4 regions of the Halomonas sp. MS1 genome follow, and region 2 is predicted to be linked to each of the others. Evidence: predicted binding sites of a transcription regulator. Region 2 holds the regulator's gene; each other region holds the start of a gene.
What was found. The regulator sigma-54, encoded in region 2, starts transcription at its own class of promoters, with help from an activator protein. The targets are predictions, from matches to a motif close to TGGCACNNNNNTTGCTNT.
Positions count from the first base shown of each region.

Region 1 (7,899 bases), 1.8 Mb from region 2:
ACCACGATATCGCCTTGCTGGTGCTCTTCCAGGTGGTTAATGCAGCGAATCAAGGTTGACTTGCCCGAGCCTGAAGGCCCGCAAATAACAATACGCTCGCCGCGCTTTACTTCCAGGTCGATATCGCGCAGCACGTGAAAATCGCCGTACCATTTATTAACGCCGCGCATTTCAACCATCAGGTCAGAAGTAGGAGTACCAGAGATGTCGGTAGCTGCTTGAGTCATGTCTTTATCCTGCTAAAAAATCGTTAATAAAAGCGGCGTTAGTGCTTATGACCGGTGTGTAGCTTGCGCTCTAAATACTGGCTATAGCGCGACATGCTGAAACAGAAGACCCAGAACATGAAGGCGGCAAAGACATAGCCTTCCAGCGAGAAGCCCAGCCAGCGTGAGTCGGCCAGCGCCGCTTGCACGATCCCCAATAGGTCAAATAGCCCGATGATCATGACCAGGGTGGTGTCTTTAAACAGCGAAATGAAGGTATTCACGATGCCGGGAATCATCATTTTCAGCGCCTGGGGAAGCACAATCAGCCCCATACGCTTCCAGTAGGTCATGCCGAGCGCAGCAGCAGCCTCTTCCTGGCCTTTTGGAATGGCTTGCAGGCCGCCACGAATAACCTCGGCCATGTAGGCGCTTTGGAATAGCGTTAGGCCGATCAGCGCCCGTACTAAACGGTCTACATTCATTTCAGAGGGTAGGAACAGCGGCAGCATTACCGAGGCCATGAATAGCACCGTAATCAACGGTACCCCACGCCAGAACTCGATAAATACGACGCAGAAACTTTTCACGATAGGCATATTGGAGCGCCGCCCCAGCGCCAGCACAATGCCGATAGGCAGTGCGCCCACCATACCGACGGTGGCCAGCAGCAGGGTTAGCAGTAAGCCACCCCAGCGATGCGTAGGCACGCGAGGCATGTCAAAGTAGCCGCCGTGCAGCAGCACATAGGCAACGATGGGGAAACCGACGAGCGCAAATATCGCCACCCAACGTTTGAGGGGCAGGCGGGGAATGGCCAGCCAAGCTATCAGCGTAAAGAAACCAGCAAAGACGATGTTGGCGCGCCAGATTTCCTCACGGGGATACAAGCCGTAGATGAACTGGGTGAAGCGTGCATTGATGAAGACCCAGCAAGCCCCTTCCCGAGAGCAGTCATCTCGTGTGGTACCGATCCAATCGGCATTCAAAAACGCCCACTGAACGGTGGGAACGACAAGCAAATAGAGTATGTAAAGCCCGATTAGGGTAAAGATAGTATTGATCGGGCCGTTGAACAGATTGGCACGTAGCCAGGCAACTGCCCCGACAGAACTACTCGGGGCTGGCCGCTCTTTAATGATTGTTTGATTATGGATCATGTAAATATCCTCACCGTCGGCCTAGCGTTCAACCAGTGCCACTCGGGCGTTGAACCAGTTCATAAACATGGACACCAGCAGGCTGATGGTTAGGTAGACCGCCATGGTCATTGCAATGACCTCAATGGCTTGGCCGGTCTGGTTCAGCGTGGTGCCTGCAAACACCGAGACAAGGTCGGGATAACCGATGGCGGTTGCCAGCGACGAGTTCTTAATCAAGTTCAAGTACTGGCTGGTTAGCGGCGGAATAATGACGCGCAGTGCCTGAGGGATAACCACCAGACGAAGTACTAGGTTACGTGGCAGGCTTAGTGCCTGGGCAGCTTCCGTTTGCCCGTGCGAAATTGCCTGAATGCCAGAGCGGACAATTTCAGCAATAAATGAGGCGGTATAAATCGACAGTGCCAGCCAAAGCGCGAGGAATTCGGGGATTACCGTAATACCGCCACGGAAATTAAAGCCGCGTAATTCCGGCATTTCCCAGGTAACCGGCACGCCAGTGGCAACTAGCACTAACAGCGGTAAGCCAAAAATCAGCAAAAACGAGATCCAGTAAGCTGGCAGGCGTTTGCCTGTGGCTTCATGGCGACGCTTGTTCCATATCACCAGGGCAATACTGGCAACAATGGCGACAAGGAAGGTAAGAGGGATCAAGCCAAAGCCAGACTCAAACAGCGGCTGGGGTAAATACAATCCGCGTACGTTGAGAAAGAGGGCCTCGCCAAATGCCAGGCTATCTCTGGCGCTTGGCAGCGTACGTAATACCGCAAAGTACCAGAAGAATATTTGCAGTAGCAGCGGAATATTGCGGAAGGTTTCGATATAGGCGGTGGCTAAGCGCGCTAGCAGCCAGTTAGGCGACAGGCGGGCGATGCCAACAATAAAGCCAATGATGGTCGCGGCCAATACCCCTAGGCCACCCACCAGCAACGTATTCAGTAAGCCAACCAGGAAGGTACGGCCATAAGTGCTCTGAGATGAGTAGTCGATCAGACTCTGCACAATCCCAAAGCCTGCGGTGTTGCCCAAGAAACCAAACCCGGTGGTGATACCACGTGCGGATAAGTTGTCTTGGACATTACCGACAATGTAGAGCAGAAAGGCTGCCACAGCGGCGACGAGGAGTAGCTGGAAAATAAGCGCACGTTTGGCGCGATCTCGCCAAAACGGCGGCTTGTGGCCAGCGGGACGAGTGTTAGGACTTACGGACATGGAAGGCGTCTCCGCGATACGGACGGTCAATCAGATGGCCCGCCGATGCCCTTGGAAGGATGGAACGGCGGGCCGGGGTCAAACGAGACGCTTAGCGAATCGGCGGTGCGTACTGGAAGCCACCTTGGTTCCAGAGGGCGTTAACACCGCGCTCAATTTCAAGCGGAGAGCCCATACCGACGTTGCGCTCAAAGCTTTCGCCGTAGTTACCGACTTGGCTCAGGATGTTGTAGGCCCAATCGGCTTCTAAGCCCATACCTTCACCGTAGTTGCCATCTTGGCCAAGTAGGCGGGCAACATCAGGATTCTCAGAGCTGAGCATCTCCTCGGCATTTTCGCTGGTGACGCCATACTCTTCGCCGTTAATCATGGCGAATAACGACCACTTCACGATGTTAAACCATACATCGTCGCCTTGACGTACCACAGGGCCCAGAGGCTCCTTGGAAATAATGTCGGGTAGAATGACCGCGCTGTCCGGTTCATCTAGCTGAATACGCAGTGCCGCCAGCTGAGAGGTATCCGAGGTTAATACATCACAGCGCCCAGACTGGAAGCCACCCACGGTTTGTTCAGAGGTATCAAATACAATGGGGTCGAACTGCATGTCGTTGGCGCGGAAGTAGTCGGCTACGTTGAGTTCGGTCGTGGTGCCAGACTGAATACAAATAGCGGCACCATCCAATTCGTCGGCACCACTCAGACCCAGAGCGCGGTTAACTAGGAAGCCGATACCGTCGTAAAAGGTCACGCCAGTGAAGTTGAGGCCCAGCGTGGTGTCACGAGTGGTGGTCCAAGTGGTATTACGTGATAGTACGTCGACTTCGCCAGACTGCAGGGCCGTAAAACGCTCTACAGCGTTCAGGGAAATGTAGTTCACCGCATCAGCATCACCGAGAACGGCGGCGGCAACGGCACGACATACGTCAACGTCGAGTCCTTGCCAGTTACCTTCATCGTCCGGGGCGGAAAAGCCTGGCAGGCCGTCGCTGACGCCGCACTGTACGGCGCCGCGTTCCATCGTGTCTTCTAACGTATCAGCTTGAGCAGTGGCGACACCGGCCAACGTGATAGCACCCGCGGAGGCCAGCAGTACCAAGTGTTTTTTATTCATCATGGTCGTTCCCCTTACTCGATTTAATGTCGTTATGCATGCAGATGCATGACACTAGAAGCTAGCAAGGAAGGTGCCAGAAAGGATATGTCGTCAAATTCAACGCTTTTCAACGCAAAATGCCTGCTGTATACGAAAGTATTGGTGCAAAAAGAAACATTAGCGACTAGTGATTGCTCTATTTTGATGCATAGTCGCTAATGTGGCTGTTAGCTTAAAAAATAGTGTCGCTCAGTGTGATGGATTAACGGGCTTGAAGGATGAATAGGATTAACGAATAGGGGGTGCGTACTGAATGCCGCCATCTTTCCACAAGGCGTTTAAGCCTCTGGCAATCTTGAAGTCAGAGTCGGCACCAACGTTTCTATCAAAGATATCGGCGTAGTTACCCACCTGCTTGATAATTTGGTACGCCCAATCGGTATTGATGCCCATTGGCTCGCCAAAGTCACCATCTTGACCAAGCAGGCGCATGACATCAGGATTCTCCGAATTAAGCTGTTCATCTACGTTAGCTTGTGTAATGCCCAGCTCTTCCGCATTTAGCATGGCAAACAGCGACCACTTCACAAGATTGAACCACTGGTCATCATTTTGACGAACGGCTGGGCCCAGCGGTTCTTTCGAGATAATTTCAGGGAGCACGACCGCCATGTCGGGATCAGCAAGCTGCATCCGCTGGGCATACAGTTGGGAAGCGTCGGAGCTTAAAACATCGCAACGACCCGCTTCAAAGCCAGCAATAGACTGCTCCGGCGCATCAAAAACGACAGCATCATAAGTCATGCCGTTGATGCGGAAGTAATCAGAAAGATTGAGTTCGCTGGTGGTGCCAGACTGGGTACAAACTGCCGCGCCATCAAGCTCTTTGGCGCTTTGCACGCCTAGATCGCTGGCCACCATAAAGGCTTGGCCATCGTAGTAACTTACGCCGGTAAAATTCATCCCCATCGTTGTGTCACGGCTCGAGGTCCAGGTCGTGGTGCGTGATAGGACATCGACTTCGCCAGACTGCAGCGCGGTGAAACGTTCTACCGAGTCGAGTGGCACGAAATCTACTTTTGTCGCGTCACCAAGCGCCGCAGCGGCAATGGCACGGCATACATCGGTATCCAGGCCCCGGTATTGGTCGTTGTCATCTAATGACGAAAAGCCTGGCTGGGCGGCGTTGACGCCACAACGTACGCTATCGCGCTCCTGAACGGTTTCCAGCGTGCTGGCCATGGCCATCGCCGGTACTAAAACACCAATTCCTACTCCCAACCAACGAACGGTTTTCATTTGTTATTCCTTAACGTGAAAGGGCAAGTAAACGTAAGCACATAAAAAAAGCCGAGCAATGCTCGGCTTTTTGGCTATTCGCAGGCGCAGTGTTACGCGAAGGCTTTACGCATAAAAGGCGGCAGCGATAGTGCACCACGGTGAGCATCACCAGTGTAGTACTGTAGCGGCATTTTATGCTCAGCGGCAGCCTGTTCGCGGAAGCTTTCAACGCTGGTCGCTTTACCGGCCAACGTGACGCTCCACCAGCCAGAAGGGTAAACCGGCTGTGGGAAGGGCAGTGTGGCCACGCTATCAAAGCCCGCTTCACGCATATCGTTACGCAGTTCGCGAATAATAGAGCCGCTGTGGTAAAGCGGTGATTCGCTTTGCTGCACCATCACACCGCCATTTTTTAGAATACGGTGGCAGCGCTTCAGGAAGTCGGTTTTAAACAGCCCTTCGGCGGGGCCGACCGGGTCGGTAGAGTCGATAATCAGCACGTCGATGCTCTCATCGGCAGCGTCGTCTACCCACTTCACACCGTCTGCAAACAGCAGCTCGGCACGCGGGTCGCCGTTGGCTTCTACCAGCGCTGGGAAGAAACGCTCGGCGGCCTTGGTCACTTCTTCATCGATGTCGATTTGCGTCACTTTTTCAACACCAGGGTGACGTAACACCTCTTTTAACGTGCCGCAGTCGCCGCCGCCAATAATCACTACCCGCTTGGGGTCTTGATGGGTGAACAGCGCCGGGTGGGCTATCATTTCGTGATAGAGGAAGTTGTCGCGATCGGTCAGCATCACGCAGCCATCGAGCACCATCAGGTTGCCGTAGGTCTCCGTGGTATACACTTCCAGGTGCTGGTAGGGACTTTGCACATCCAGCAATTTCTCAGTGACTTTCAGCGAGAAAGCGCTGCCGTGGCTATCAAATACTTCGGTAAACCACTGGTCGTCGCGTAAATCGCTCATTACTTTGCTCCTGGGCGCGGGGCGTTCGTTTGGGTAGGAATGCCTTGATGATACTGCGGGCTTAAATCGTGCAGCGCCTCCATAAAGGCGGTGACGTGGTCAGGGTTGGTGAACTGGCTGATGCCATGGCCCAAGTTAAAGACGTGGCCCGGGCCGTGGCCGTAGCTCTCCAGTACGCGAGCCACTTCGGCGCGAATGGCCGAGGGGCGGGCGAACAGCACGTTGGGGTCGAGATTGCCCTGCAGCGCGACTTTATGGCCCACGCGGGAGCGGGCGTCGGAAAGCTCGGTCGACCAATCGATGCCCAGGGCATCGGCTCCGGCACAGGCGATGTGTTCCAGCCATTGGCCGCCGTTCTTGGTAAACAGAATAACCGGCACATGGCGACCATCGTGCTCACGAATCAGGCCGGAGACAATTTGCTCCATGTAGCGCAGCGAAAATTCCAGGTAGGCGGGGGTTGAAAGCGCACCGCCCCAGGTATCAAAAATCTGTACCGCTTGAGCGCCCGCGCGAATTTGCGCGTTTAGGTAGTCGGTTACCGACTGTGCCAGGGTATCCAGCAACTGGTGCATGGTGTCTGGCGTATCGTAAAGCATGGTTTTCAGATGACGGAAATCTTTGCTGGAGCCGCCTTCCACCATGTAGGTGGCTAGCGTCCAGGGGCTACCCGAAAAGCCAATCAACGGCATGCGGCCGTTCAGCTCACGACGAATGGTCGATACCGCACGCATCACGTAATCGAGATCGCGCTCGGCGTTGGGTACCGTTAACGCTGCAACCTCTTCTGGGGTGCGTACGGTTTTTCTGAATTTAGGGCCTTCACCGGTTTCGAAATAGAGCCCTAGCCCCATCGCATCTGGGATTGTGAGGATGTCGGAGAATAGAATGGCGGCATCTAGCGGGTAACGCTCAAGGGGCTGTAGCGTTACTTCACAAGCTAGGTCATGGTTGCGACACAGATCCATAAAACTGCCAGCATCGGCGCGGCTGGCGCGATATTCTGGCAGGTAGCGGCCTGCTTGGCGCATCATCCACACCGGAGTGCGGTCGACGGGCTGGCGAGCCAGCGCACGAAGAAAACGGTCGTTTTGCAAAGGTGTGGTGGTCATAAACACTTGCTCTTGAGAAGTTTGCCCGCATTGTAAGGGAGTCATTGTACTTGAAGATAACGGTACTTGAAGATAACTGTGTCTGAAGGCGGCAATTGTACTGAAAAACGTACTTAAAAACGCCTCTCCCTGTTGAGACCGTGAGGCTACCGCTGCTTCCTGGTAGAATGTTTTCTTATTTTTCCAACACCGGTGTGGTTAGCTGGTTTGGTTAATCGACGAGGTAACCTGTGACCATTCGCTTCATTGCCGCTTCCCGGCTGCCCACCCCTTGGGCCACATTCACCATGCACGGCTTCGAAGACGAAGCCACGGGTAAAGACCATATCGCCTTAACGCTAGGTGATGTGAGCGGCGGCGAGCCAGTACTGGGGCGCGTGCATTCTGAATGTTTAACCGGCGATGCGCTGTTTTCCATGCGCTGCGACTGCGGCTATCAGTTACAAGAAGCGCTCAAGCGAATTGCCGAAGAAGGTCGTGGCGTGCTGTTCTACCTGCGCCAGGAGGGGCGAGGTATTGGGCTGCTGAATAAAATCCGTGCTTATCATCTGCAAGATCAAGGTGCAGACACGGTTGAAGCCAATGAGCAACTTGGTTTTGGTGCGGACATGCGTCGCTATGACCTGTGTGTGCCGATGCTTAACCACTTGGGTATCACGGCATTAAAACTGATGACCAATAACCCTCGAAAGGTGGATGCGTTAACCCGAGATGGCGTGAATGTGGTTGAGCGCCTGCCGATTACCACAGGCCTAAATCCCCATAATGAGCACTATCTCTCAACCAAAGCGGGCAAGCTTGGCCATATGATGGCGCTGGACGATTTTACCCAGGCCAGCGACGTCGATATTGAACGTAAAG
Region 1 is NZ_CP098926.1:1,372,127-1,380,025, reverse strand. Features, by position in the region: gene NF683_RS06130 (amino acid ABC transporter ATP-binding protein) at 1-179, opposite strand, end outside; gene NF683_RS06125 (amino acid ABC transporter permease) at 266-1,366, opposite strand; gene NF683_RS06120 (amino acid ABC transporter permease) at 1,388-2,578, opposite strand; gene NF683_RS06115 (amino acid ABC transporter substrate-binding protein) at 2,670-3,695, opposite strand; gene NF683_RS06110 (amino acid ABC transporter substrate-binding protein) at 3,963-4,973, opposite strand; gene speE (polyamine aminopropyltransferase) at 5,066-5,926, opposite strand; gene hemE (uroporphyrinogen decarboxylase) at 5,926-7,038, opposite strand; gene ribA (GTP cyclohydrolase II) at 7,269-7,899, shown strand, end outside.
Region 1: a site for sigma-54 is predicted at 3,754-3,771, ahead of NF683_RS06115 (amino acid ABC transporter substrate-binding protein). Genes of this name have one in related genera too.

Region 2 (7,899 bases):
AGCCGTGGCATTATTAGAAGCACGTGGCTTCACCGCGGAAGATTTTGCGCTCTCACACCCAGGTGGAAGCCTCGGCAAACGCCTACTTTTGCGTGTAAAGGATTTAATGCACAACGGATCACGCCTCCCCCAAGTAGCATTAGGCAGCCCGCTACGGGACGCACTGTTGGAAATTACTCGCCAAGGGCTGGGCTTTACCTGCGTCGTCGATAGCGAAGGACGCCTTGCCGGCGTTTATACCGACGGTGACTTACGCCGAACGCTGGATCAGTTTCATGACCTACGTGACGTCCTAGTTGATGATGTGATGACACGCCCTGGAAAACGTATCGGTCCCGATGTGTTAGCAGCTGAAGCGGTACGCATCATGGAAGACAGTCGAATCACCGCACTGGCGGTCGTGGATGATCAGCAGCGCCCCATTGGCGCGCTGCATATGCATGACTTACTTGCTAGCGGTGTCATTTAATCATTCCTTTCAGACATTAATAATACGGAGGCTTCATGGCCCTACCTGACGCTCTACAAGACCGGATTCGTCGCGTAAAATTGCTTGCCATTGACGTTGACGGCGTACTTACCGATGGCCGCCTCTATTTCCAAGCTGACGGTATCGAAATCAAAGCGTTTCATACCCAAGATGGCCACGGCCTCAAACTTTTGAAGCGCGTCGGAATCCATGTTGCCTTAATTACTGGGCGTGATTCTCCCATGGTCAGCCAACGTGCTGCGTCGTTAGGCATTACCCATGTGTATCAAGGGTGCGAGGATAAACTCACTACGCTACGCGCGCTTTGCCAACGCCTAGATATTACGCTTGAGCAGGTTGCTTATTGTGGTGACGACCTACCCGACCTTGCTCCAATGAAACGTTCTGGCGTAGGCATCACCGTCCCTAATGCTCCTGATTATATGCATACCCACGCTGACTGGATCACCGACCGGCTTGGTGGCCACGGCGCTGTGCGTGAAATCTGCGACACTTTATTGATGTCTCAAGGCCATTGGGATGCTGTTTTAGATACGTACCTGCACGGCCAATCGTAATGCGCTTTTGGGTTAAAAAACGCATTTGGATAACCATCATGGTGCTTGCCTTAGGTGGCATACTGGTATGGTTGGATCCACGCGGCCCTCAAGACCAATCAATCGACGCTGAGGCTCGCGCTCAAGAGCCCGGCCATGTATTAGAGAATGCAGAAATCACTCTGTTTGGTGACACCGGTGCCATCCAGCAGTCGCTGACGACGCCGCGCTTAGTCCATACCCCTCAAACGGCGATGACAGATGTCTTCTCCCCCAGGGCAACACTATTCGATAGCGAAGAGCGTCAATGGCTAGCGACGGCGAAGACCGGCACCCTAAATACTGACACGCAGGTGCTCACGCTAGCTGGCTCAGCCCAATTACTTGCACCCGACGAGGGCTGGCAGCTGAATACAGAGTTATTACATTATGATGGCACCACCCGTCATGCTTGGAGCGATGCCGAAACCATACTTCAGCAACCGCCCCAGCGCATTGGCGCTTCACGCATGGATGTATGGCTGGATGATAGCCAGATCCGCTTAACCAATAACGTGCGCGGCGTTCACCCGCCTGCCACTCGTTCTCAGTAGGAGTCGCGATGAACGCTCTTATTCGCACGGCACTCTTCGTCATTGCACTACCCATTTCAGCGGCAGCGCTACCGGTCATGGCACAAAGCCAAGCCCCCGTAGAAGTAGAGGCTGACCGTTTAGATCTCGATCAACGCGCAGGCACTGCTGTGTATTCAGGCAACGTCGATATTCGGCAGGGCAATATGCAACTGCGCGGAGATCGCGTTGAGATTCAGCGCAACGATGCTGGCGAGCTATCGCGCGCCGTTGCAACCGGTGGACGAGCCTATATACGCAACCAGCTCGAAGACCAAGCTAGCCCAATGGAAGGCTGGGCAAAGCGCATTATTTATCATGTTGCCGAGCGTCGGGTAGAGCTCATTGACCAAGCGGAACTGACCCAGCAAGCAGATCGCTTTGAAGGTGGACGCTTAGAGTATTTTATCGACCAAGGTGTGGTTCAGGCGCGTTCTGATGTTAGTGGTAGTGAACCACAACGTATCCGCATGACTCTTCAGCCGGAACAATAGGAGTGTCCAGTGGCGACAAATAACGCAGAGCCTGCACCTCAAACCACAGCCTCAGAATCAGCGCCGATAAAAACCCTTTATGCTCGCCACCTAGCCAAAAGCTATAAACGCCGCCGTGTCGTTAAAGATATTAACCTAGAGATATCTCAAGGCAGCGTGGTAGGGCTGCTAGGCCCCAATGGCGCTGGCAAAACGACATCGTTTTATATGATTGTCGGCTTGGTAAAGTCTGATGCGGGAAAGGTTGGCATTGACGAGCTTGATTTAACCCATGCCCCCATGCACGAACGTGCAATGGCAGGTATTGGCTACTTGCCTCAGGAAGCCTCTATTTTTCGCAAACTTTCTGTCGCCGACAACATAATGGCAATCTTGGAAACTCGTAAAGAACTCGATCGTAACGCCCGGGAGCAGCGCCTTGAGTCGCTACTCGAAGATTTCCACATCACGCACATTCGTGACAACTTCGGCATGAGTCTTTCGGGCGGAGAGCGTAGACGTGTTGAGATCGCACGCTCCCTCGCGACAGAGCCTGCCTTTATTCTGCTTGATGAGCCATTTGCCGGCGTTGACCCGATCTCAGTGGGTGATATTAAAACGATCATTCGAGCCCTCAAAAAACGCCATATCGGCGTGCTGATCACTGATCATAACGTCAGGGAAACACTAGATATTTGCGATATTGCCTACATTGTAGGTGACGGTCATATCATCGCCAGTGGCCCCCCTCAGGAAATTCTCAACAACCAGCGGGTAAGAGACGTTTATTTGGGGGCTGATTTCCGCCTGTAAACAGCCACCTGCAGAAAAAATAGTAGTGGTGGCATAGTTATTGCACTTGCACCAAGCCATAACTCGCACTAGGGTGGAGCTTTCTGATTAACGAGTGGTTCTCAGATGGTCATGAAAGCTTCTCTTCAATTGCGTATCGGTACACAGCTGACCATGACACCTCAGCTGCAGCAGGCCATCGCCCTGTTACAGCTATCAACGCTGGACCTCCGTCAAGAAATTCAGCAAGCACTTGATGCCAATCCAATGCTTGAGCAGGAAGATGAGTTCGGCGAACAGGCCGTTAGTGAACCCCAGGAAGCTGAATGGTCCGAAAGCATTCCTAATGAACTCTCTACTGACAGTGACTGGTCAGACACTTATCAAGACCTAGGCAGCCATGGCACCAGCAGCGAGGGGCCTGACTTTGAGCGTCAAGCCGCGGGTCAAAGTTTGCATGGCCACTTACTTTGGCAACTCGCCATGACAGATTTTTCACCACGCGACCATGCCATTGCTGAAAGCCTCATCGATGCACTGGATGCCAACGGCTACCTAACCCAGCCTCTCAATGACATTCGCGAAGGACTTAAAGCCCAAGGGCATGAAGGCCTTAGCCAGCGTGAAGTTGAAACAACCTTGCTGCGCCTTCAACAGTTTGAGCCCACCGGTGTATTTGCGCGCGACCTGCGGGAGTGCTTAATGCTGCAGCTCGCCTCACTACCCGAAGATACACCGCTGCTGATGCCTGCCAAGCGGCTAGTGCGTCAATTTCTTGAAGCGCTCGGTAAGGATGATGTGCGTTTGCTAAAGCGGCGGTTAAGCCTGGATGATGAGCAGCTTGATGACGTCATTCGCTTGATCCGCAGCCTTGATCCTCGCCCAGGAAGTGCCTTTGGCGACACAGATGACAGCTATGTAACGCCAGATTTAGTCGTCCGCCATGACCACGAAGGATGGCACCTGGAGCTAAACCCAGAGGCACTGCCGCGCTTGCGCATTCAACCTGACTACGCAAGCCTCATCAAACGGGCTGACAAGAGCCAAGATAACCAGTTTTTAAAAGAGCATCTCCAGGAAGCGCGCTGGCTCATCAAGAGCCTTTCAAGTCGAAATGATACGCTACTGCGGGTGGGCCGAGAAATCATAGCGCGCCAAATAGGCTTTCTGGAACACGGTGAAGAAGCCATGAAACCGCTGATTTTAGCCGACATCGCAGACGCCGTTGAAATGCATGAATCTACTATTTCCAGGGTCACCACCCAGAAATATATCCATACCCCGCGCGGTGTGTTCGAACTCAAATACTTCTTTTCCAGCCAAGTAAGTGGCCAGGACGGCGGCGACAGTCATTCCAGCACCGCCATCCGGGCTCGAATCAAAAAACTGGTGCAAGATGAACCGCCCGGCAAACCGCTCTCAGACAGCCGCCTCGTGGCGCTATTGGAAGAGGGTGGCATTAATGTAGCAAGGCGAACGGTGGCCAAATATCGCGAGTCGATGGGCATTCCCTCTTCAAGCGAGCGCCGCCGTTTACGCTAATAAAACAGTGCTAACGAGACAAAGTCTGTCTAGGGGCTTTGCAATAGCGCAAAAAGGGTTACAATCGAAGAACAGTCCGATGGATAAGGAGCACGTCAATGCAAGTAAATATCACTGGTCATCACGTAGATCTGACTGACGCCTTGCGTGACTATGTAAATGAGAAGCTGGAACGCGTTGAGCGCCATTATGACAACATCACCACCGTACAAGTAACCTTATCTGTTGAAAAGGAGCGTCAGCAAGCTGCCTGCACCCTGCATGCTGCAGGAGCCGATCTACACGCAGAAGCATTAGACAATGATATGTATGCTGCGATTGATGCACTAGCGGACAAAATTGACCGTCAACTCGTTAAACACAAGGAAAAAGCACAAGCTCGCGCCCAAGGCGCTGGCGTGCGTTAACTCAATGACGTTGGAAACCATACTTCCCCCGGAGCGCGTGCTGTATGACGTCCCCGGGGGCAGCAAAAAAAGGGTGCTGGAATTTTTCAGCACCTTTATTGCGCAAAACACGCCAAGCCTAGATAGCCAAGAAGTCTTCAGCCGCCTGATTGGTCGTGAGCGTTTGGGTAGCACTGGAATAGGCAACGGCGTTGCCATTCCTCACGCCCGTAGCCCTCACTGCAGCTCGCCTATCGCTGGTTTTTTAAAGTTAGCCGAGCCTGTAGATTTCGATGCTATTGATGGCGATCCCGTCGACCTTGTTTTCGTACTTTTAGTACCCGAAGAGGCGGACGACACGCACTTAGCCTTATTAGGGCAAGTGGCGTCTATCATGAACAGCGTTGACACACGTCAGCAGCTTCGTAGAGCGGCTAGCCAACGTGAGCTATTGGACCTTATAACAGCAAAAATTCGTGAACAGCCTGTTAGCTAAAGGGTCCACCGCTAGACACTGCCTACTAAGTCCAACGTTTACCTCCATTTTTATTGGCATGCCAAGAGAAACTCTATGCAATTGGTGATCATTAGCGGCCGTTCAGGGTCCGGTAAATCTATCGCCTTACAAGCGTTAGAAGATCTTGGCTATTGTGCCATCGATAACCTGCCCGCCATGCTACTCAGCTCCCTGGTGGATGAGCTTCGTGAGCAAGGGGCACGCCCCCAACTAGCGGTAAGTATCGATGCGCGCAATTTACCTGCTGCATTAAAGCAACTGCCAAAAATGCTTGAATCTTTGCGCCAGAAAAGCATTCACTTCCAGGTTATCTATCTAACCACCGATGCGCGAATTCTTCTTGAGCGATACTCAGCCACGCGTCGTCGCCACCCTCTTACGCGTGATAGTGACATGACGCTTGAAGAGGCCATCAATAAAGAAGAAGAAACCCTGCTCGACATCCGTGATCTGGCTGACCTGATGATCGACACATCGCGTCTGTCGGTTCATGACCTGCGCCGCCGGATAACGGATCAGGTTGCCCAACAGCGTGAAGATAGATTAACGCTGACACTAGAGTCATTTGGCTATAAACGGGGCGTCCCACTTGACGCAGATCTCGTCTTTGACGTGCGCTGCCTACCAAATCCGTACTGGGATCCTACACTGCGCCAATACACTGGCCGTGATGCCAATATCATCCACTTTCTGAAGGGATATCCTGTCGTAGAAGAAATGCGCAATGATATCCAGACATGGCTGGAAAAGTGGCTACCCGCTTACCAAAATAGCCAACGCAGTTATATGACGATTGCGATTGGCTGTACCGGCGGGCAGCACCGCTCTGTCTTCATGGTGGAACAACTGGCGCAAATGCTGGTAAAACAAGCGGGAGAGGTTCAACTCCGTCATCGTGAGCTAGGCCTGCAGTACACCCTCAGTGAGCAGCAGCCCTCCACATCCGCGCCTTCAACAGACGCGCAATAAGCAACGCCTTTTCTTCACGACCCCACTCGGCTAAAAGGAACCAGAGTGCCAGAAAGAACCTTAACACTCACTAATCAGCGCGGCCTTCATGCTCGCGCAGCGACAAAACTCGTCAAGTGTGGCCAACAATTTTCTGCCAACATTCACGTTTACAAACAACAACAAATGGCAGACGCGGCCAACATTATGTCGTTATTGATGCTGGCCGCCCCTTGTGGCACTGAACTTAGAGTTCATGCGGAAGGCGACGACGCCGAACAAGCGCTAGAGGCGATTGAAGCGCTGTTCGACGCACGTTTTGACGAAGAGCACTAACATCAGCAAAACAGCGTCAGCCAACGTGCTAACTGAGCTGTTAGCTCAGTTGTTAGTTACCAGCGACGGTCATTGCATCAATTAGCCAGCTACCCGTGTGAATACTGCCACGGGTATCGATGTCATCACCGACGGCGACCAAGCCAGCAAACATGCTATTCAAATTACTGGCAATAGTGAATTCTTCGATAGGGTGCTGTATTTCGCCATTTTCTACCCAGAAGCCTGCCGCGCCTCGCGAATAGTCGCCAGTCACGCCGTTAACCCCCTGCCCCATTAGCTCAGTCACCCAAATGCCACGCCCCATCTGCTTCAGCAAATCATCTCGGGGCGTCAGCGGCGCTAACAAACGTAAATTGCGTGCCCCACCTGCATTACCTGTCGATTGCATGCCTAAACGCCGCGCACTGTAAGCAGACAGCATATAGCTGGCCACACTACCCTGATCAATAAAGCGATTGTTGCGAGTCTGAACGCCTTCAGCATCAAACGGCGAGCTAGCCGTCGCCCCCACCTCCATAGGCCGTTCTTCCAAACCAAACCAGCTCGGGAATAGCGGGCTACCTAAACGATCACATAAGAAAGAGGATTCGCGATAAAGCGCCCCACCTGCCAACGCCCCCATCAAGTGACCTACCAAGCCGCTGGAAAGTGATGGGTCGAACAGCACTGGGAAGGTGCCTGTTGGCGGCCGTTGAGCGCCTAACCGACGTAGCGTGCGTAATGCCGCTTCGCGGCCAACCTCCGCAGGATCTCGAAGCATGGCAGGATTACGAGCCGAGGTATAATCGTAATCGCGCTGCATGCCCTTCTCATCCTGTGCAATCAGCATACAGGAAAGTGAATGGCTGCTGCCTTTCTGGGTGCCGAGGAAACCGTGGCTGTTCGCGTAAACTCGCACTCCCTCACCACTGGATAGCGAAGCGCCTTCCGACTGATGAATTCCCGCTACATCACGCCCCGCTTGCTCACATGCCAGCGCCAAATCGATTGCTTCATCGGTCGTCAACGCCCAGGGATAATGCACTTTAAGGTCAGGTAGGTCAGTTGCCATTAGCGACGCATCTGCTAACCCTGCGGCAGGATCCTCACCCGTATAACGGGCAATTGCCAGGGCTTTCTCTACCGTGGCTTTAATTGACGCGCTGCTGGCATCGGTAGACGAGGCGCTGCCCTTGCGCTGCCCAACATATAGCGTAATGGCAATCCCTTGATCACGTGAAAGCTCAACAGTTTCAACTTCACCAAGACGCACGCTTATCCCAAGA
Region 2 is NZ_CP098926.1:4,224,616-4,232,514, forward strand. Features, by position in the region: gene NF683_RS19610 (KpsF/GutQ family sugar-phosphate isomerase) at 1-469, shown strand, start outside; gene NF683_RS19615 (KdsC family phosphatase) at 505-1,047, shown strand; gene lptC (LPS export ABC transporter periplasmic protein LptC) at 1,047-1,619, shown strand; gene lptA (lipopolysaccharide transport periplasmic protein LptA) at 1,628-2,131, shown strand; gene lptB (LPS export ABC transporter ATP-binding protein) at 2,198-2,923, shown strand; gene NF683_RS19635 (RNA polymerase factor sigma-54) at 3,029-4,444, shown strand; gene hpf (ribosome hibernation-promoting factor, HPF/YfiA family) at 4,543-4,851, shown strand; gene ptsN (PTS IIA-like nitrogen regulatory protein PtsN) at 4,856-5,326, shown strand; gene rapZ (RNase adapter RapZ) at 5,402-6,316, shown strand; gene NF683_RS19655 (HPr family phosphocarrier protein) at 6,362-6,631, shown strand; gene pmbA (metalloprotease PmbA) at 6,684-7,899, opposite strand, start outside.

Region 3 (7,899 bases), 450 kb from region 2:
CCGCTCAATCACCCAACCACCTAGCACGGCAATTGTACGATTTTAATGATAAAAAACAGTTACCGGGTCTTGCATTTAAGCGTGGCCTCGGTATCATACGCGCCACTTGCCCAGATGGCGGAATTGGTAGACGCGCTAGCTTCAGGTGCTAGTGTCCGTATGGACGTGGAGGTTCAAGTCCTCTTCTGGGCACCATTTTATATCATGTCACTCCCTTTACATGATGTAAAACGGTGCAGCGGCAAGCGGTACTATTAAGAGATAGTACTTGAAAGATAGTATTGATGATGTATTAGCAAAACGTTTGTATTCGCCCAGGTGGCGGAATTGGTAGACGCGCTAGCTTCAGGTGCTAGTGTCCGTATGGACGTGGAGGTTCAAGTCCTCTCCTGGGCACCATACGAATACAAACAGCAGTAAAATCAGTAGCGAAATATGATATGCCCAGGTGGCGGAATTGGTAGACGCGCTAGCTTCAGGTGCTAGTGACCGTATGGTCGTGGAGGTTCAAGTCCTCTCCTGGGCACCAACATTGTAATGTTATTGACTTACCCCTCTCCCTCCTCATTTAAACTTATTCTCCCTCTGACTTTTAATTCTCACCTCTACATGTCATGCCTTGATTCACATAGAGCGTTGGCGCTTGTTGGGCTGAAGATAAACAAAGCGACTACTCTTCTCGACCGTCGTCATTTAGGAAGAATAGCCGCTTAGATTACGAACGAAGTTGCACTATCAGGCGAAGATAAAGCCTTCCGCCAGATACTTACTGTGCATTTCGTCGGATGAGGCGAAGTAAGCCATTACATCGCCCTGGCCAGCCTGCTCAGTGACCAGCACCTCAGACCAGTACTCAAGCCCTTCTGCATCGGGCGCACGGTCAAAGGTATTGTCATAAAGCACCATTAGGAAGTCATCAGCGTCCAGGTTATCACCATGCTCGCTGGCAAACTCTTCCGATGCTAAGAAGTAGTCAGCCACCTCAAACAGACTGCTACCTTCGTCACGAATACCGGACCAGTACTCCAACCCTTCGGCATCCGCCTCGCGGTCAAACGCCATCTGGTAAAGCGCCTCAATAGCCGAAATCTCGACGCTATCGATTGCTTCACCCAGCTCCACAGAAACAACTGCTGATGCTGCTGCGCCTTGGCTACCGGCAATTGAATACTCGAAAGTATCGATAGCCGCCTCACCTTCTGCCAAAGCAGTAAACGCAGAGCTTTGGTCATAAGTGAAGTCGCCATTTTCCTGCACAATCACACTCGCACCGGAGTCCAGCGTCATCGCCGTATTGAAAACAACATCCTGACCATCAATGGCAGTGATGACAATTGCATCGTCCCCAGCAGCCTGATCAGCACCATTGCCATTGTCAGCAAACAGGTTGCCACTGGCCAGCCAGCCAAAACGACCCGCTAGATCATCATTACTGGCCACTGGCGCAGGTTGAACAGGTTCTGGTTCTGGTTCTGGTTCTGGTTCTGGCTCTGGTTCTGGTTCTGGCTCTGGTTCTGGCTCTGGTTCTGGCTCTGGTTCTGGCTCTGGTTCTGGCTCTGGTTCTGGCTCTGGTTCTGGCTCTGGTTCTGGCTCTGGTTCTGGCTCTGGTTCTGGCTCTGGTTCTGGCTCTGGTTCTGGCTCTGGTTCTGGCTCCGGAGAAGTCTCCTCAAGGGTGATCGTGGTTCCATCCTCAGCTTGTGTAAATACAAAGCTATCTGGATCATCCAAGTCCGCAAACGTCAGCGTCGTATCATTTTCCCCGTCCTGATTAGAATCAATATCTAAAATCACCGACCCAAGGCTAAATATCACATCTGACACATCAAAAAAGCTATCTTTAACAACTACTTTGTCATTCGACTCAAAACCAACAATGACATCACCATTCAACTCAGTAGTACTGCCTGTGACGGTGTTTGCCTGCTCATTCAACGTGACTTCTTCTGCAGCCGAAGTTGTAGTGACTTTGCCCCCAGCATCCGGGGCCAACGCACTGAGCACACCGCCGCCAGAGCCTCCCCCACCAATCAGAGAGAGATCAGATACAAAAAGACCTGAATCCAGAATGGAATCACCAGTATCAGCAATACCAATCTTGACGGTATTCTCGCCTTGCTGAAGGGGAGCACGAACGACAATCTCTCTGCTAAAGCCGTCCCACTCAATTGCATAAGGAGAACTAAATTGATTGCTATTATCAATAAATACACCTGACTCAAGGTTATCTGAAATAACACTTAGAGGCTTATCCGTAGCAGTAAACTCAGCGTAGTTAACGCCGTTTACATATAGAGCAGCAATATCTACAAAATCACTGTCTACATATTCAGGGAACTCTTCTGAGCCAAATACAAGGCTCGCACGAAGTGTATCCACATCCGGGTCATTGACGTTTACCGTAAACTCAATGACTGACGCATCGTTTGTGCTACCCGCTCCTGGAAATGCTTCAATTGCCGTTTCGGTTAGATCTGGGTCTCCCAACTCCCCGTGACTCACACTATACCCAGTCGTGGTATTCTCTGAGCTTGGGAACCCACCTGTCGACAACATAATACCCTGACCATATTGGTACGCTGGCAACTCAGAATCTTCTTCTGGCAGAATTTCAAAGTTATCAACCCAAAATGCAGCATTACTTGAGCCGGTATAGGTAACGTTAGTTGCTATCCCCCCTCCCAGAACTTTGTTAACAGAATCAGCCGCAATATCTGAAGCTGTAGTTTCTTCCGCCTGAGTCATTAGATCGTGGAAACTTAGATAATAACTCGCCAACAGTTCATCATCCAGCGCGGAAAATTCATACTCTTCTTTTTTTACAGTCACTTACCTACCCCCTCCAGTACTGATCTATTAGCATGATTGCTCAGAACACACCGCATAAATATATGCTTAATCAAGAGTGAAGATGCATAGCCCAAGCGGGCATCCAAATATTAGCAACAACCATGCCACTACCGCCATATCAATCCATAAGAATAATTAGTCTAACTTAGGCAAAATATATAAAAATTCAGCCCAGTAAGAAGTTCAGATTGAATGTGGCTTGCCAGCGAGCGATTGCGTTATGCCGATGTAGCTATCCACGCCAGGTAAAAACGTTTGTCGCAGTCGCTGGAGGAGCGGCTGATAATGCATAGAAAGAAGTGCTCTGGAAGTGACTGTCTTTTATTATCGTTGTTTGTTTTAAGACGGGCATCCATATAAGTTCCGGGGCATCCATGCAATAAAAACGGCCACTCTTCTCAAAACGAATCGCGAAGAAGAGTAGCCGTTTAGGTTACTGTCAAAGTTGTACTATCAGGCAAAGATAAAATTTTCCGCCAACCCATCAGCATCCATCTCGCTGTCAAACACCACTAACCAGGAAGAGCTAGAAGAGAGAGTTAGACGAGATTGCCTTCGAGCTAAATATATGCCCTCGAAAACGCTTTGACTTTAAATGCTTTAATTAGACAAATTATTGGAAACGCCCAGGACGACGCGCTACTTCTTCTAGCGCCCAGCCTTGAGTACGCAATTGCCCTTCCAATACAGCTTCACGCTCTGCCGCTAAATCAGGGAAGAAGTTTAGCCCTGTGCGCGACTCGATCTCATCGATAGTTACCAGATAATCGGCTAACGACTCATTACCACGAACGTCTTGCGGCATGATAAAGGCAAGCGCCAGCGGTGCCTCTTCATTCGGCACAACAATGATCTTATAGAACGCTTCTGGCACTTCCACAAAACCAACGCGATTAAACACATTGTCCATGTAGCGCTCAGGAAAAATAGGCCCAGTAATCACCTGCAAGCGATCAAAGCGCGGTGCAAAATGGTCCATCACCGACTCTTCAAGGCGCTGCCAAAGCTGGCGATTCAGATTAGGTCGCTGAGGCGTCATGTTACTCATCAAGAAGGTATCGACCTGAGCGTTACGACCATGCACCGCTGCAATGGCATAGTTAGGTGCTAAGTGTCCGCGATCATAACCACTGCCGGAATAGCTATCGGTACCTATTGGCCATAACGTGCGCCAGTCAGCTTTAAAATTAGGCCGTGGGCCAATACGAGTATCATCGGACACCGCTTCGACTTGATAACTGACCCAAAGTGGGTTTACCCGCACATCAGACCATCCCGCTAAGAAGCCATCGTTTCTTAGCACACGGTGAAACGTTGTTAGCTGAAACCCATCCCAGGTAGGCACACCCATCCAGGTATAATCATCCTGATGCTGACGCTCCTGAAACTCCCAAAGCCCTGTTCCTACTATGACAAAAAGCACAGCGATACCCAGGCGTTTTCCCTGACGACGCCAGCGCGAAAGCGATTTCCCCAACAGACTTACTCCCTACAATAATGATTCTGCATCCTGCTTTTTATGTCAGGTAATTTATTGGTTACCAGCCCAGGGAAAACATCGTTTCTAGGTCGTGACGGGAGTGCACCTGCATCGCATTCAGCGTTTCGGTATCGCTAATGCCCTCGACCGCGTTTAGGCGTTCTGTGACCAGTTCAGCAAGGCTTTCAAAATCAGGGGTCCGGGCAATAGCGACCAAATCATAGCGACCACACGTCGAATAGACTTCACTAATACCGTCTACATCAGCAAGGCGCTCGGCGACTGCCTTTACCTGGCCTTTCTCAGTATTGATTAAAATCACAGCGTTTTGCATAGCACCCCCAAAATAGCGTTAACAACAATCTAATCAGCAACCAGAGGCGAGTATAACAGGCTGCTTGCTAAGACCAAGCACCGCTCAGTGACGTGGTTAATTGTCGCGCTTTTCATAAGGTTATTCGCACTAATTTTGAGCATGCGCTAGCATGGCTTAGAGAACTCCGGCTTATTAGCCTTGTCGGAGTATTAGAGGTGGTTCACCACCCAATAACATAAGCAAAAAAACGTCAAACCGTGACGCTAAGGAGACACCATGGCTAATCAGAGCCGTCGTAAGTTCATGCGTAATAGCGTAATGGGTCTAGCCGCCCTGCCATTGGGTGCTGGCATCCTGTCAAAGACTGCTTTTGCCCAGGAACTGCCTCGCCTTGACCCGTCTAATTCTACTGCTCAGGCACTTAACTACGTTGAAGTAGCCAGTAATGCAAGCGACCACCCGGCCTACGAGGAAGGAGAGCTGTGCTCAAACTGCATGTTCTTTAATGCAGAAACTGCAGGTTGCCAGCTGTTCCCGCAAAATAGCGTTGAAGCAGGCGGCTGGTGTCAGTCCTGGACTGCCAAAGGCTAATGTTAGTAGCCACCTGTCTTGGTAAAACAAACCAAGCTTGACCACTACCCCGCGCTTGCCGCGGGGTAGTTATTTAACCTTAACTCACCTCTTTGTTTTCCTCCTCAATCGGCCACTGATAACGGCGCGTCACACGCCCCTCTTCCATTGAGACCAAATGCACCGGAAATCCCCATAGCTGCTGCAAATGGCGAATCACCGGATATACGCTGCGACCAAGGGGCCGACGGCTATCTTGTACATGGTGTAACGTCAACGAACGATCTCCGCGTATAGCCGCTTCGACAACTTGAATATTGGGCTCACGCACCGATAACGCATATTGAGTTGACAGCGCCTCACGCACTCTCCGATAGCCTCGCTCATTATGAATTGCTGCGACTTCCAGTGTTTCCATCTGATCATCATCAACAATTAAGAACAGCTTGAGATCGCGTATTACCTTGGGGGATAAAAACTGCTGTATAAACGACTCATCCTTGAAGTTCCGCATTGCAAACTCAACGGTATCGCGCCACGGGCTGCCCGCAATATCGGGAAACCACTCCCGGTCTTCATCCGTTGGCGCATCACAAATCCGCTTAATGTCCATAAAGATCGCAAATCCCAACGCGTAGGGATTAAGGCCGCTGTAGTGTGGGCTATCAAAGCCTGGCTGATTGATAACCGCGGCATGGGATTGCAAAAACTCCAGCATCAAGCCTTCATCGACTTTCCCTTCATCGTATAAACGATTCATCAGCGTATAGTGCCAGAAACAAGCCCATCCTTCGTTCATCACCTGGGTTTGTCTCTGGGGGTAAAAGTACTGCGCCAGTTTACGTACGATACGCACAATTTCGCGCTGCCAAGGAGCTAGAAGTGGCGCATTTTTCTCAATAAAGTAGAGCAAGTTTTCCTGTGGCTCTGAGGGATAAATACCACCACTGTGCAGGCCAAGTGGATCTGCCTCGCTGTGCAGGCTACCCGGCAGTGGAGAAACGCCATCGGGCGCGTCAGGGATCGTGCGCCACAACATATTGACCTGGGTTTGCAGGTAGGCTTCGCGCTCTTCTTGACGCCTTACCTCTTCTTCAGCAGAAATGGGTGAGGGTCGCTTGTAACGGTCTACACCGTAGTTTTGGAGAGCGTGACAGGCATCTAACAATTGCTCCACGGCATGGACACCGTGGCGCTCTTCGCACTGAGCAATATACTTACGAGCAAATACTAGGTAATCAACGATGGAGTCGGCATCGGTCCAGGCGCGGAACAAGTAATTGCCTTTAAAGAAAGAGTTATGCCCATAGCAGGCATGCGCAATGACCAATACCTGCATCATTAACGTGTTCTCTTCCATTAGATAGGCAATACATGGGTTGGAGTTAATCACCAACTCATAGGCAAGCCCCATCTGGCCGCGCTTGTAGGCTTGTTCAACGGCAAGAAACTGCTTACCAAACGACCAGTGGTGATACCCTACCGGCATCCCCACGCTCGCGTAGGCATCCATCATCTGTTCAGTGGTAATCACTTCTATCTGATTGGGATAAGTATCTAGGCGGTACTCATCGGCGAGCCTAGCGAGCTCCTCGTCGAAGCGCTCCAACACATTAAAATTCCAGTCGGAACCGGTCGCTATTGGCTTACGGGCTACACTCATGGCGTACTCCTCGGTTCGCGTTACTGCTCTTGACTCAACCGACGTTTAAACAGCTCACGGAAGACAGGGTAGATATCCCCGGCGTCGACAATTTGGCGCATCGCAAACCGTTCGGGAAACTGCGCGGCGACCATTTCGTATTCATGCCACAGCGACTGATGCTCATGGGGAGTAATTTCCACATAAGCGTAGTACTGCAACTGTGGCATGAGCTGTTTAACCAGTAAGTCCCGGCAAATATTCGAGTCATCATCCCAGTTATCACCGTCCGATGCCTGAGCAATATAGAGATTCCACTGCCCAGCGGGGTAGCGTTTTTCGATGATTTTATTTACCAGGGTGAGCGCGCTGGAAACGATGGTGCCACCGGTTTCACGGGAATAGAAAAACTCCTCCTCGTTTACCTCCCGCGCAGCCGTGTGGTGGCGCACAAATACCAGCTCTACTTTCTCGTAATGCTTTTCCAAAAATAGATAAAGTAATAGGAAAAACCGCTTAGCAATGTCCTTATGGTTTTGAGTCATGGAACCAGAAACGTCCATGACACAGAACATCACCGCCTGGCTGGAAGGCTGAGGCTGCGCTGCCAACTGGTGGTAACGCAGATCATAGGTGTCAATAAATGGCACCGCCTCAATGCGCTTTTCCAAGCGCTCTATTTCTGCCTTTAGCTCAACTATTCTCGCCGGATTGCGCAGCACCGGATCCTTGCGCTCTTCTGCAGCGAGCGCCTCTTGAGCCTCTTTCAACGCCCGCTTAATGGGGGCGCGCATGGCAATGCGGCGCGCGTAAGCTTCCCGCATTGATCGGGTAATGCTAATTCGCGACGGCACCCCGTCACGCGCAAGCCCCGCACGCACCATTTTTATCTCTTCGAGTGACTTCAATGGTTTGCGCTGCAAATTAGGCAGCTCAAGACCATCAAATACAAACTCCAAAAACTCCTCTCGGCTCAGGGTAAATGCAAACTCGTCATCACCCTCGCCTTGATTGGAAGCACCACCTTCGCCCGCGCCATCTCCG
Region 3 is NZ_CP098926.1:41,055-48,953, forward strand. Features, by position in the region: tRNA gene NF683_RS00210 (tRNA-Leu) at 109-195, shown strand; tRNA gene NF683_RS00215 (tRNA-Leu) at 313-399, shown strand; tRNA gene NF683_RS00220 (tRNA-Leu) at 443-529, shown strand; gene NF683_RS00225 (choice-of-anchor L domain-containing protein) at 736-2,826, opposite strand; gene NF683_RS00230 (DNA/RNA non-specific endonuclease) at 3,461-4,324, opposite strand; gene NF683_RS00235 (Lrp/AsnC family transcriptional regulator) at 4,386-4,661, opposite strand; gene NF683_RS00240 (high-potential iron-sulfur protein) at 4,920-5,234, shown strand; gene NF683_RS00245 (SpoVR family protein) at 5,314-6,876, opposite strand; gene NF683_RS00250 (YeaH/YhbH family protein) at 6,897-7,899, opposite strand, start outside.
Region 3: a site for sigma-54 is predicted at 2,937-2,954, ahead of NF683_RS00225 (choice-of-anchor L domain-containing protein). Genes of this name have one in related genera too.

Region 4 (7,899 bases), 1.6 Mb from region 2:
GTCAGTGCCCTTGAAAAGTGGCAGGTCGTTTTTCTTGGAAGGCGCGAATGCCCTCTTCGCGGTCAGCGGTGCCCGCTAGCAAGGTGAACGCATGGCGTTCAAAGCGCAGTCCGGTGGTTAGGTCGGTATCCATCGCCTTGTGTAACGACTCCCTTGCTAAGCGCACGGCCAGCGGTGCCTTGGCGGCAATGCGCGTTGCAATGGCCATGGCGCGCTCAAGGGTTAATTCGGGCTGGGTAATCTCGCTAATCAGGCCTGCTTCAAGGGCGCGGCGAGCGGAAATGGGCTCGCCAGTCAGCACCATCTGGGTGGCCAGTGATTTGCCCACTGCCCTTAGCAAGCGCTGGGTACCGCCAGCGCCGGGCATGATGCCTAGATTGATTTCGGGCTGGCCGAACAGGGCGTTTTCACCGGCGATGATGATGTCGGCATGCATAGCCAGCTCGCAGCCACCGCCCAAGGCATAGCCATTGACGGCGGCAATGATCGGTTTGCGAAAACGCGTAATGGTGGCCCAGTGGTGCTGGCGAGGATCTTCCAGCATGCCCACCAAGTCACGTTCAGCCATCTCGTTAATATCCGCACCGGCGGCAAATGCTTTTGCATTGCCGGTAATCACCACGGCGCGAACGTTGTCGTTACTATCCGCGTCGCTCAAGGTGTCGGCGAGCTCGCCGAGAAGCTGCGTATTTAGCGCATTCAGTGCTTCTGGGCGATTCAGCGTGATGCATAAAACGCCCTCAAGGGGTGGGGGTATTTTGAGCGTAGTGGGCATTGTTACCTCAGTTCGGCCTGTGGCGCACAGGATGAATATCTGTCGAGTATAGGTTTATTTTGATACACATCAATATTGTTTGATTGTTGTTAGTGTGTCGCTTATTGGTGTTTTTGATAATTTATGTTTTTTTAACAATGGCTTGTATGTATTTATAGCGAGTGAGTGATAGTTGTTAGACCATGGTATGAAAGGTGGGAAATTGGCCCGAAAAGTGATCTTTAGCCCGTATATATCGAGTTTATTGATCGTGGTGGGCTAATTCTTAAGCAAGCGGCGCCAGGGAAAGCGTTTGATGTTTTGTTACGGGAAAGATAGTCTTCTTTACTATAGCGTATCAAAAAAAATAAGTGAGTGCAGGAGCGCCCCCATGACGCAATCAGCGCAGCAGATGTTTGACCTTCACCGTGACATTCTTGACCAGGCTGTCGACGCCATTTCTAGGCGTAATTTCTGGACGCCCTATCCAGAAAGCATGCGCAAATACCCTGAGGATGCCGTTAAAGCGGCACCATCGAGATTTGAGTCACTGCTCAATCAACCATTCGCGCTGAATCGTGTTGGCAGCACCCAGCAGGTGGGTGGCGAAGTCTCACCCTATGGGTTTGAACTTGGCATTACTTATGACCAGCCAAACCCTGACGAGCTGATAGCGGCCATGCAGGTCGCAATGCGTGACTGGCGGAGTGCCGGGGCTGAGGCGCGTGTGGGAGTATGTCTGGAAATCCTGTCACGGCTAAATACCATGAGCCCTGAGATCGCCCAGGCGGTGATGCATACTAGCGGCCAGGGGCCGTTAATGGCGTTTCAGGCGGGTGGGCCGCATGCCCAAGATCGCGGCCTTGAAGCAGTGGCCTATGCCTGGCAGGCGATGGCGCAGATTCCTGCTACCGCACAGTGGGTTAAGCCCCAGGGCAAGCATGATCCCATTGTCATGGATAAGCGTTTTCACATAGTGCCACGCGGCATCTCGTTGGTGGTGGCCTGTTCTACTTTTCCCACCTGGAATACTTATCCTGGCTTGTTTGCCAGTCTGGCGACAGGCAACCCCGTCATTCTTAAACCGCATCCTGGCGCTATTCTGCCAGTGGCAATGACCGCACGGGTTGTTCAACAGGTACTGGAGGAAGCGGGCTTTGACCCTTGTCTGGTTAGCCTGATACCCGACACTGTCGATGCACCGCTGACGAAAACGCTGGCGCTTGATCCTGCGGTCAAACTGATCGATTTCACCGGCTCCAATGCCTTTGGCGATTGGCTGATAGATAACGCCACTCAGGCTCAAGTGTTCGCTGAAAAAGCCGGTGTCAATACAGTCATTATCGACAGCGTGGAAAATCTCAAAGCGGTCACAGCGAACCTGGCTTTCTCGCTGAGCCTCTATTCCGGCCAGATGTGTACGACCCCTCAGGCCATTTATGTACCCAAAAACGGTATTGAAACAGCAGATGGCCAGTTAAGTTTTGACGACGTGGCGGCAGCGCTTGCCAAAGCCGTCCAAGCGTTTCTGAGCGACAACGACCGCGCCTGCACGGTGCTGGGTGCCCTCCAGTCGCGGGAGACGCAAGCTCGGATTGATGAGTGCCGTGACTTGGGCGAAATGGCCCTGGATAGCGAGCCGCGAGCGCACGCTCAGTTCCCTGACGCCCGCATTCACACGCCGCTTATCCTCAAGGTAGATGCAGCACAGAAGGCTACCTATAGCGAGGAACGCTTCGGTCCCATCAGCTTTGTCATCGCGACTGAGAATACCGCGCATAGCATTGAACTGGCGCGTCAGGTGATCCGGGAAAAAGGCGCGATAACCCTCGGTGGCTATACGACTGATGAGACAGTAGCCAACCAGTTCGAAGAGCTGGCGATGGAAGTGACAACCCCGCTCTCGTTGAACCTGGATGGGGGGATATTCGTCAACCAGTCGGCTGCTTTCAGTGACTTTCACGCCACAGGCGGTAATCCGGCAGCTAATGCCTCGCTATGTAACCAAGCTTTTGTCGCCAGCCGTTTCGTGGTGGTGCAAAGCCGTCGCCACGGCCAACCGAACTAACGGAGAACGTGATGCCTTACTATCGACTTGAAGGGGTGACGCCAGTGGTGCACCCAACCGCTTATGTCCACCCGACCGCAGTGCTCATCGGGGATGTGATTGTTGGCCCCAATTGTTACGTTGGCCCTGGCGCGGTGATGCGTGGTGACTTCGGCCGCCTGGTGCTGGAAGAGGGCGCGAACCTGCAGGATACCTGCGTCATGCACGGCTTTCCGGGCTGTGTCACTAAGGTTGAGAAAGATGGCCATATCGGCCACGGCGCGGTTTTGCATGGCTGCGTGATTGGGCGTGATGCCATGGTTGGTATGAACGCTGTCGTGATGGACGGTGCCCACATAGCGGAGCGCTCCATTGTTGCGGCGGCCGCGTTCGTCAAAGCGGGATTTGAGTGCGAGCCACAGTCATTGGTGATGGGGGCACCTGCAAAGGTTAAGCGGGCGCTGAGCGATGAAGAGTTTGCTTGGAAGCAGCAGGGTACTCAAGAGTATCAGCGTTTAGTGACCCGTTGCCGAGACAGCTTGGAGCCTTGTGAACCGCTGACAGAGCTCGATGCTGACCGCCCAACCTTACTGGCCGGTGATACACAGCCTAAGCAGCAGAGCATAGCGTAGCAAGGCGATAATTATGGTATGGCTCGCTACCACCGCGTCCCCCTTGGCGAGCCATCCCCCACCCAACCACAGGTTGATAGCCTCAAGCGGTCTTTGTAGTCGCCCCATAATCCCACTCCTTCCTGAGCGCCAAGTCTCAAACCTGAGTCGTCCGAAAACCTCGGCTGCCGTCACGGTAAACGATGATCAAATTTGAAGAGACAAAGTGTTTCAAGTCCATACGCAACTGTTGCAAGTTGGGGCACTGATTGCTGTCGATTGATTGAAAATCTAAAAAAACTCAGACAAGTAAATTGCTTCAACTATATGAATAAAAAGAAATTGTTGATAGTCGGCGCGGTCAATGCAAGTTGAACGGGACTGGCATACACCTTCGATGTTCGTCCGCGAAGAGAACCGCAGGTGAACATCACGACAATAATAATGCGTGGAGAACTTCCCGTGATGAGACATGTACTTCCTACAGGGCTCTGTAGCCTAGCCCTGCTGCTGCCTACGGGCACTGTCTTGGCCTCTGCCGGCAGCGAGGCTATCGACAGGCACTGTTCAGCCTGTCATCAGACCCAAAGTGGCCCCGAGAGCTGGAGCCGTATTAGTGCGCAGCGTAAGACCCCGGAAGGCTGGGACATGACGATCGCGCGCATGCAAACTATGCACGGCCTGGAGCTGCCCCAGGAAGCCCGCCGGGATATCGTCAAGTTCCTCGCCGATACCCGCGGCCTGGCGCCCGAGGAGAGCGCGTCCCAGCGTGAGCTGATTGAGCGACGCCTCAACCGTATTGAGTCCTTTGATCATCCCAGCTACCAGGAGATGTGTGCCCGCTGTCATACTGGTGGCCGCGCCCAACTGCAGCGCCGCCCCCAGGAAGAGTGGGAGAGACTGGTGCACTTCCATGTGGGCCAGTTCCAGACCATTGAGTACCAGTCCATGGCACGGGATCGTGACTGGTTCGATCTCGCCCTGAACGAGATCGCTCCCTGGCTGGCCGAGACTCAAAGTCTCGAAAATGAAGCCTGGGAGTCATGGCAGCAGGCCGAACAGACCTCTCCTGAGGGCGACTGGCAGCTCTGGGGGCACTGGCCCGGAGAAGGCGACTTTTATGCCGACGTGACTATTAACGCCGCTGAAGGCGAGGATGCCTACTCGCTTAGCTTGGACGGTGCTTTCACCAGTGGTCGTCCGCTCAGTGGCGAAGGCCAGGCCATCGTTTATACCGGCTACGAGTGGCGCGCCAACCTGAACCTCAACGGTCGTGATCTCAAGCAGGTGCTGGATCTCTCCGGCGCGCACCCCAGCGGGCGTATCTTCGACGACCATGACGAAGCGTTTGGGATGATGGTGGAGATGATTCCTCACGAAGCGGCCGAGCCTGCGGTGTTAGCCAGCCTGCCCGCTTCGCTCAAGGCCGGCGAGCGCAGCCGGCTGGTGCTGCTGGGCCACGGTCTTGGGGAAGGAGAGATCAGTCTGGGTGAGGGCGTCACCGTGCGTAAGGTGATCGAACGTAGCGACATGCGCCTAGTGCTGGACGTTGAGACTAGCACCGATCTCACACCCGGCTGGCTGGCTATGCAGATCGGCGAGATCAGTGCTGAGAGGCTGCTGGCTGGCTATCGCACGGTAGATCGTTTGGAGGTAAGTCCAGCGCTGGGAGTTGCTCGCATCGGCAACGATAAGACTCCGCCAGTGAGTGGCGTCTTCACCGCCGCCGGCTATCTGGACGGGGCTGATGAGACCATCCCGCTGGGGCAGGTACCGGTACGTTGGAGCGTGTCCCCCTGGGACGAGATCGCCGAGCGCGACGAGGATGCTAGGTTTACGGGCATACTGGACGCCGCCACAGGGATCTTCTCACCTGCCGGGGCTGGGCCCAACCCGCTGCGTCAGTACAACGCCAACAGCGTGGGCAACCTACGGGTGACCGCCAGTGTGGTAGGACAGGAGGCGATACAGGACGAAGCCCAACTGATCGTTACCGTACAACGCTGGAACAACCCGCCGCTTCGCTAGGAGATCACCATGGGAATTTTACAAGCCATACCCGAGAACCTGCACCGGATGGAAGTAGAAGGCCAGCCGTTGTGGTTCCATATCCCCACCACCAGCCTGTTCGCCCCGGATGCCCTCAGCGAGGAGCTGCTGGCTCTGGCCGGAAGAGAAGAGGGGCTCGATAGCCGGGCGCTGCCGGGCCACCTGACACATCAGGTCAGTAGCGACGATATCCAGGAACGGCTGCTACAGCTCAAGGCGCTGAAGCTGATCACCGATGGCGTTGTCCAGGCTTATAATCCTAGTGTAAAGGTGGAGCAGTTCCCGCTTTCTACCGTGGTGCTCAACGTCAACACCGGTTGCAACCTTAGCTGCAGTTACTGCTACAAGGAAGACTTGGATAACCCTCGGGACGGTAAGAAGATGGAGCTGGCCACCGCCCAGGCCTCTATCGAGATGATGCTGCGCGAAGCCCCGCAGCGGGATCGCTACAACATCGTCTTCTTTGGCGGCGAGCCGCTCAGCAACATGCCCTTGATCCGCCAGGTGGTGGACTGGGCTGAGGCGCGCATTCACGGGCTTGGTAAGGCAGTAGATTTCACGCTGACCACCAACGCCACGCTACTGAATGAGGAGAAGATCGCCTTCTTCGACGCCCATCGTTTTGGGCTTACGGTGAGCATGGACGGCCCCAAGGCGGTCCACGACAAAAACCGCATTGCGGTCAACGGCCAGGGCACCTACGATCTGGTCGCCAAGCGCATTAAGCCGCTGCTGGCCAGCTATCGCTCACGACCGGTGGGAGCCAGGGTGACCCTGACTCGTGGCATCACCGACGTTATCGGTATTCACGACCACTTGGTTAACGAGCTGGGTTTCGCCGAAGCAGGCTTCGCTCCAGTCACCTCCGGTGATATGGCTGACTACAATCTTACCAGCGACGAGCTCAAACAGGTCTTCGACGGTATGGTCGAGCTTGGTGAGCGGGCCGTGGCAGCCGCCATTCAGGGGCGCGATATCGGCTTCGGCAACTTCAACCAACTGCTCACCGACCTTTGGGAAGGGCGCAGCAAGGCGGTGCCCTGTGGGGCTGGCTTAGGGCTGGTTTCGGTGGATCATGCGGGCGATGTGCACCTCTGTCACCGTTTCACGGGCTCCGAAATGCCCACCTTCGGCAGCGTCCAGGAGGGGCTCGATCACGCAGGCCTCAAGCAGTTTATCGAGGCCAGGAGTGATCGCACCGAGCGTGGCTGCAGTAATTGTCGGATCCGAAATCTTTGCTCCGGCGGTTGCTACCACGAGAGCTATGCCCGCTATGGCGACCCCATGACCCCCACCTACCACTATTGCGACCTGATGCGCGACTGGGTCGATTTCGGCATTCAAGCTTACGCTCGCATCCTGCGTCATAACCCCGATTTTCTCGACGGCCCCCTGGCCGGGAGGCAGACAGCATGACGAATAACAAGAAGAACTTGACCGCCCTGGGGTTGGCGCCCCTCAACCGCAAGGCCCGCGAAATGGAACGGGCCGCTAGCCCAGAGGCCCTGGAAGAAGTGCAGGCCATGCAGACCATCGCCGGGTGCACTTCCAGCTTCGATCCAGGCTGGGAAGTAGATCCCTTCGGCGGCGTGGCTTCGCTGTGCCAGCCCATGGAAGCGGATCTCTATGGCTGCGCTGATCCCTGCTGGTGGCCTGCTCAGGTGCCGGACACTATGAACACCTACCCCAACTGGGGGGATGGAGCCGACCGCGCTGAGGATGATTGGCGCAAGTTCGATAGTGTCTATCCGGGAGACGATAAGTGATGAATAGCTCAGAAATTAAGCGGCTCAATCTGACCCTAATGGGGGTGCTGGCCTTCGCTGCCCAGTCTCTGGTAGTTAATGCTGCTGTTGCCGGTGCAACCAGCGCTGATGAAGCACGTGAGTATCTGGTAACCATGGCCCGTCCCAACCAGCTCTACGTGATTGATCCGGAGGCCCAGGAGGTAGTGCGTACCTGTGACGTAGAAGGCGCCTTTGGCTCTGGCACCCTGCAGCTATCGCCGGATGAGCGGATCGCCTATGTGCTGCACAATCGTTGGGAAGACGTAGTGGGGATTGACCTCACCAGCTGTGAGGAAGTCTTTCGTGCCAGTGGCTCAGGCAACTCAATACGCGCTAAATCCATCGCTTCCCTTGCCTTGAGTCCCGATGGCAGCCGCCTCTATAGCGTCTGGGATCGGGCGCGGCTGGGCCTTGACCACTACGAAGTATTGGAGCCCCAGCTAGCAGTCTATGACACCGCAGCCGGTCTTGATGCCGAGCCCCTGGCCACCTTCCCAGCACCGCGCCAGGTGACGACCATGGGGGCCGCCGAGGATGGTAATCTCTATCTCGCTGGCGCTGATATCTATCGGGTCGACCCGGCAAACGGCGAGACCGAGATCGCTATCGCCAACCGAAATTGGGATCGCCCCAGCTTTAGCCCGCCAGACT
Region 4 is NZ_CP098926.1:1,164,982-1,172,880, reverse strand. Features, by position in the region: gene paaF (2,3-dehydroadipyl-CoA hydratase PaaF) at 2-775, opposite strand; gene paaN (phenylacetic acid degradation protein PaaN) at 1,146-2,822, shown strand; gene paaY (phenylacetic acid degradation protein PaaY) at 2,834-3,433, shown strand; gene peaA (quinohemoprotein amine dehydrogenase subunit alpha) at 3,878-5,440, shown strand; gene peaB (quinohemoprotein amine dehydrogenase maturation protein) at 5,450-6,877, shown strand; gene qhpC (quinohemoprotein amine dehydrogenase subunit gamma) at 6,874-7,227, shown strand; gene peaD (quinohemoprotein amine dehydrogenase subunit beta) at 7,227-7,899, shown strand, end outside.
Region 4: a site for sigma-54 is predicted at 3,671-3,688, ahead of peaA (quinohemoprotein amine dehydrogenase subunit alpha). Genes of this name have one in related genera too.